Regions from separate parts of the Nocardiopsis coralliicola genome, predicted to be linked through region 2. Evidence: predicted binding sites of a transcription regulator. Region 2 holds the regulator's gene; the other holds the start of a gene.

Region 1 (3,204 bases), on a different contig from region 2:
TGCAAACCCCATCCAAGCAGAAGAGGCCTTCCCTCCCTACGAGCCCGATTTCATGCCACTCCGACGTGCACAAACACGATGTCACGCAGCGTTGTCGTGTCTGATTTCAGCGCACCCACCTTTTTTCGCGGCCTGGTCGGCGAAAAGGTGCGAGTCGCAGCGTCGGATTGGTCGCTTTGGGCGATTTGAGGCAGGAGTGATCTCGCCACTCCGCGAAATGGAACGCGGCGCGCTGCCGCGCGTGGGCCCCCAAACCGGACACCCGCGCCCCGTCCGTGACTGGCGCCCGGTTTGGCCCGATATGTCGTCACGAAGAGTAAAAACTGCGCGGTGAATGAGCCGCGGAACGGTCACACCTCCCGGGTTTGCCGCGCATCCGCACTCGAAAAGGTAGGAGTCGGGGCGGCGATGGGGTGTTACCAAGGGTTCGCGAACCACCCGCGCTTACACGGCCGGCCAGCCGCCGACCCTGCAACCCCTGCAGTCCCGCTAATCACACCAGTCACACGAGTCACGCCCGCCCCGCGGCCCGCCGCCCGGCCGCCGCCCCAATGGCCCGGCTGCCCTCCCCGTCGGTGCCGCCTTTGGCTTGCCGGCGCACTGACCAGCCCGCCACCCGGCTGCCCCCGCGCGGGAGCCCGGAACCTCTCCCGTCTTGCTATCCACCCTCACCCCGCGGCCAGCCCGCCCCCGGCCGACCAGCCCGAGCCCCCTGCCCAGCCCCGCCGTCGGTGCTGCTTTTGCGCCTGTCCGACGCACTGAACACCGGCCGGCCGGCTACCGAGGAGCGGGAGCCTTCAGCCCGAGCCGCCTGAGCCCCGCGATCAACCGTGACTCTGGTCGTACACCGACCCGAAGCGAATGGACAGATCGGAAAGTCTGCCGGCGAAGCCGCCCTCGCTGTGATGCCGTAGGCCTGCCACACGACCCCCGCGCCCAGCAGAGACTCTGCCCAAAGACCGCCCGAAGCAACGGGCCAGCGCGGAGAGCCTGCCATCGGCGAAGCCGCCCCTGCCGTGTGGTCGCACGCCCCACCCGCCACCGCGCATACCCCGCTGCTGTGCGGCTCCTGCTGGTTTCCCTGCGGAAGGGGCTGCTAAAGTCTTATTCTAACAAGTGTTTGGTGGAACAACCGGTACGACGGTACACGGAAAGGACCTGTGGATGAGTGTCACCACCACGCGGCACCCCGGCGGGGTTGCCGAGATCGTGGTCGACGCGCCGCCCGTCAACGCGTTGACGGTGCAGGGCTGGTTCGACCTTGCCGCGGCGGTCGCCGCAGCGGGCCGGGACCCCGGAGTGCACGCCGTCGTCCTGCGGGCCGAAGGGCGCGGCTTCAACGCCGGCGTCGACATCAAGGAGATCCACGCGGCCGGCAGCAGCGGCGCGCTACTCGGCGCCAACCGCGGCTGCGCCGCGGCCTTCGCCGCCGTCTACGACTGCGCCGTGCCCGTCGTCGCCGCCGTTCAGGGCTTCTGCCTCGGCGGCGGCATCGGACTCGTCGGCAATGCCGACGCCGTCGTCGCCGCGGAAGGCGCCGAATTCGGGCTTCCCGAGGTCGACCGCGGTGCCCTGGGCGCCGCCACCCACCTCGCCCGCCTCGTCCCCCCGCACCGGCTGCGGACCATGGTCTACACCTGCAGGAACGCCACCGCCGAGGAACTCCACTCCTACGGTTCCGTCCACGCCGTCGTTCCCGCCGGGCAGCTGCGTGCGGCAGCGATGGAGCTGGCCGGAGAGATCGCCGCGAAGGACCCCGAGGTGATCCGCAGCGCCAAGGAATCCCTCAACGGGATCGACCCGGTCGACGTGAAGCGCAGCTACCGGTTCGAGCAGGGGTTCACCTTCGAACTCGGCCTCAGCGGCGCCGGTGACACCCACCGGTCCGCCTTCGCGGCCGGCTCCAACGGATCGGAGGCCGGATGACCAAGCTCATGGACGCCGACGCCATCGCCGCCACCCTGCGCGACGGCATGACCCTCGGCATCGGCGGCTGGGGATCCCGCCGCAAGCCGATGGCGCTGGTCCGCGCACTCTGCCGGACCGCGGTCCGCGACCTGACCGTCGTCTCCTACGGCGGCCCCGACGTCGGCCTGCTCTGCGCCGCCGGGAAGGTCCGCCGCGTCGTCGCCCCCTTCGTCACGCTCGACTCGCTGCCCCTCGACCCGTTCTTCCGGGCCGCACGCCAGAACGGCGAGGTCGAGTTCACCGAGTACGACGAGGGGATGTTCCTGTTCGGGCTGCTCGCCGCGGCCCACCGGCTGCCGTTCCTGCCCACGCCGGCCGGTATCGGCTCCGGCATCATGGCCGCCAACCCGCACCTGAAGACGGTCGTCTCGCCCTACCCCGATGGCCCGGACGCCGACCGCGAACTCGTCGCCATGCCGCCGCTCCACCTCGATGCGGCCTTCCTCCACACCAACCGCGCCGACGCCCGCGGCAACGGCCAGTACCTCGGCACCGACCCCTTCATGGACGACCTGTTCGCCAAGGCGGCCGAGCGCACCTACCTGTCCGCGGAGCGCATCGTCGACTCCTTCACCGGTCCGGTGCAGAGCCTGCTCATCAACCGGTCCATGGTCGCCGGCGTCGCCGAGGCACCGGGTGGCGCGGACTTCACCGAATGCCTTCCCGACTACGGCCGCGACGAGGAGTTCCAGCGCGCCTACGCAGCTGCGGCCGCCTCACCTCAGGCGTGGGCGGAGTTCGGCGGGCGCTACATCGCTGAGGGCGTCGCCGACGCCGGCAGTACCGACGCCCGGAAGGAGACCGGCCGATGACCGCCGCACCCGCCGCGACCACCGCCACCCGCGCCGAAGTCTCCGTTGCCGCCTGCGCCGATGCGTGGCGCGGCGACGGCGAGATCCTGGCCGCCGCCATGGGCACCGTGTCGATCCTCGGCGCCCGCCTCGCCCGCAGCACGTTCGAGCCCGATCTGCTCACCACCGACGGCGGCCCGCTGCTGAGCCGCGAGCCGCTGCCGCTCGGCCGCACCGCCGACCCCGGCACCGGCGGCGCCGAAGGCTGGCTGCCGTTCCGCGACCACCTCTGGCTGGTACTGCACGGCCGGCGCCACGTGATGATGGGCGCCTCCCAGCTCGACCGTTCCGGCCGCAGCAACATCTCCGCCATCGGCGACCGGGACCGGCCGAAGACCCAGCTTCTGGGCGCCCGCGGCGCGCCCGGAAACACCCGGTGCAACAC
Region 2 (3,204 bases):
CCTCGGGCATGGGGAAGGGATCGCGCTGACGGGCGCCTGAGGAACATACCCCCAGGTGGGGACCTCTGGGAACGGGCCTACTGCGGGCCGCGGGCCCGAACCGGGCAGCATCCGGGGAACCGCCGCAGCACAGCGCCGCCGGCGCGCCCGCGGCCGCCGCTCGCGCGCAGGCCGCATGCGGCCGCACCCTACGCCCGCAGGGGCGCGGGGCGCCGGATGCCCGGAAACCCGGGGGCGTCGCCGGGCCGGCTCCGGGGGCCGCAGCGGCCCGCGGCGGCGGCCTCGGCAGCCGGCGCGGCGGGCGGGGGCGCTCAGTGCCTGGGGACGCGCAGGATCTGGCCGGGCTCGAGCTCGGTGCCGGCCAGGCTGTTGAGTTCGACGATGGAGTGCACGGTACGGCGGGTGTCCTCTGCGGGGGCGACGCGCTCGGCGATGAGCCAGAGGCTGTCGCCCTCCTGGACCACCACGGTCGGGGACACCGAGCCGCTGAAGAACGACGCAACCGGAGCGGCGGAGGCGGAGCCGGCCGAGGCGGACGCCGCAAACAGCAGCGAGACCGCTCCGGTGGCCAGTGCGCAGAGCAGCGCCACGAGGACGGCGCGGCCGCGGAGGGTGAGCCGCATCCGGACGGCCGGGGGCGCACCGAACTCGGGCAGGCCGGATACGGCGGGCGGCGGCGTCCACTCGGGGACGTCGACGGCCCAGTCGTAGGGGGCCGCGGGACGCCGGTGCCCGGGCCGGGATTCGGGGCGGTGCGGCCGCGCCCCGGCGGACGGCTCGGACGCCCCGCGCTGGCGCGGGACGACCGGCGCGGCGCCGGACGGGCCGGGCGGCGCGGAATCGACCATGATCGCTCCCTTCGAACGCCCGTTCGTTGGAACATGCGTTCGACTAATACCGCATCCAGCCGTTTTTTTCATCACCATCTCGAACGTTTGTTTGATCTCACTGTGTGCAGGCACTACCGTTGGACACGCTTGACTTCCGGCTCCGGCGCGCGCGGTTGAACGCGGGGCGCACGGTTCCGGGACCGCCGTGACGCGGGGATCGTCGCCCGACAGAGCCCCGCGCGTCCCGCCGCAGCACTGACCCACCACCCACACGCGACGACCGCGAGATCACCGCCGAGGAGGCCGGCCGTGCCGGAGGAGAACCACGGAGCGCAGGAACCTCGCGCGGCCGGAGCGGGTCCCACCGCGCTCCGGCCCGTTCCCCCGCCGGAGCACGCCCCTGCAGAGGCGGACGGCGAAGCCGCCGCATCGGCGCAGGATGGTGCCCCCCGGCTCACCGCGCGCCAGCAGAGCGTCCTGAACTGCATTCACCGCTATGTGCGGCAGCGCGGCTATCCGCCGTCCATCCGGGAGATCGGGGACGCCGTTGGCCTGTCGAGCCCGTCCAGTGTCGCGCACCAACTGAAGGTCTTGCAACGCAAGGGGTACCTCCGGCGCGACCAGAACCGCCCGCGGGCGGTCGAGATTCGCATTCCGGGCCAAGCGCCGGTGCGCTCCTGGGACGAGCTCGAGGCCGACCCCCAGGGCGACCAGTCCCGAGCTGCGCATGTGCCGGTCGTGGGCCGGATCGCGGCGGGCGGGCCGATCCTCGCGGAGGAGTCGATCGAGGACGTCCTCACGCTGCCCAAGCAGATCGTCGGCGAGGGCCGCCTGTTCATGCTCACCGTGGTCGGCGACTCGATGACCGACGCCGCCATTACCGATGGTGACCTGGTCGTTGTCCGCCAGCAGCCGGAGGCCAACAACGGCGACATCGTGGCCGCACTGCTGGGCGACGAGGCCACCGTGAAGGTGTTCAAGCGGGAGCAGGACCACGTGTGGCTGCTGCCGCGCAACGACGCCTACGCACCGATCAACGGCGACGAGGCCACCATCCTGGGCAAAGTCGTCGCCGTGATGCGCCGGATGTGACCCCCCGCGCCACCCGCGTAACGAATCAGCCTCCTTTCGGATCGGCCCCGTGACCTTCACCTGAAGTCACGGGGCCGTTGCCGATTCGGAACGCATCGGAGACCCCTGGTGGCGGGCTTCCGGCACCCCCGGCCGCCGGGCGTCCGACCGGGGCGGCGGCGCGCCAGGGACCTTCGTCCCGAACCGGGGCGGCCTCCATCACCCGCGCTGCCCGCCCCGACCGGCGGAGGCCGCGGTGCTGCCGGGGCAGCGGGCGGCCGGGCGCCGTACGGTAGGGCCATGCCCGTCTCTCCCCTCCCCCTCCGGCGGCTCCCGCTGTGGCGGCACTGCCTGCGCACCGCCGCGGCCGTCGGCACCGCCGCCGCCCTCGCCGCGGGCTGCTCCCCTGCGGCGCCGCCCACCGCGGAGCTGCCCGGCGCCGATCCGGTCGAGCACGAAGTGGAGTTCGACGGCGGCTCCGGAACCGTGCCCGGCACTCTTGCCCTGCCGGCGGAGGCCGGAGAACCGGTGCCGGCCGCACTGATCGTGTCCGGGAGCGGGCCGACCGACCGGGACGGCAATTCTCCGGGGCGCCCCGACGCCGGGACCAACCTGAACCTGGCGCGGGTGCTCGCCGGCTCCGGCGTGGCGTCGCTGCGCTACGACAAGTACGGCAGCGGGGACCGCCCGGTGCCGGAGTCCGGCGAGGACGGCGCGGAGGCCTCCTACGGGCTGTTCGAAGAGGAGATGGCCGCCGCCTACGCGGAACTCGCGGCGCGGCCCGAGGTCGACCCCGAGCGCATCGCCGTGCTCGGCCACTCCGAGGGCGCCCTGTTCGCGCTGGGTGCCCCGGAGGCCGTCGAGGGCCCGCCGCCGGCCGGCCTGGTGCTGGTGGCCCCGCCGGGCGAGGTGTACCTCGACCTGATCGACCGGCAGATCACCGAGCAGGTGCGCTCGGCGGAGGCCGCCGGCAGCATGGACGCGGCCGGCGCCGCCGACCTGCTGACGGGCACCCGCACCGCGATCGCCCGGGTCCGCGCCGGAGAGCCGCTGCCGCAGGACCTTCCCGAGCAGATCGGGGGCATCTTCGCGCCGGAGACGGCCGGGTTCCTCCGCGAGATCGACGCACTGGACCCGGCGGAACTGGCCGCGGACCTCCCCCCGGGCATGCCGACCCTGGTCCTGCGCGGCACCGAGGACGCACAGGTGACCGCCGGCGAAGTGGACCGCCTGGCTGCGGCCCTCGGCACCGAGCAGATCGGCCTGGACGGCGCCGACCATGTCCTGCGCACCCGCCCCGGCG

What was found. Region 2 encodes LexA, which represses DNA repair genes until DNA is damaged. Its sites were predicted from a motif close to TCGAACANNTGTTCGA; they were not measured.
Region 1: ACYVGT_RS05915 (enoyl-CoA hydratase family protein) is a predicted target of LexA. The motif match lies at 1,109-1,124, and genes of this name have one in related genera.

What each region holds. Positions count from the first base shown of each region.
Region 1 covers NZ_BAAGXT010000005.1:62,938-66,141, reverse strand. Annotated here, with positions in the region: gene ACYVGT_RS05915 (enoyl-CoA hydratase family protein) at 1,165-1,926, shown strand; gene ACYVGT_RS05910 (CoA transferase subunit A) at 1,923-2,780, shown strand; gene ACYVGT_RS05905 (CoA-transferase subunit beta) at 2,777-3,204, shown strand, end outside.
Region 2 covers NZ_BAAGXT010000024.1:10,297-13,500, forward strand. Annotated here, with positions in the region: gene ACYVGT_RS17075 (LysM peptidoglycan-binding domain-containing protein) at 312-848, opposite strand; gene lexA (transcriptional repressor LexA) at 1,140-1,922, shown strand; gene ACYVGT_RS17085 (alpha/beta hydrolase family protein) at 2,202-3,204, shown strand, end outside.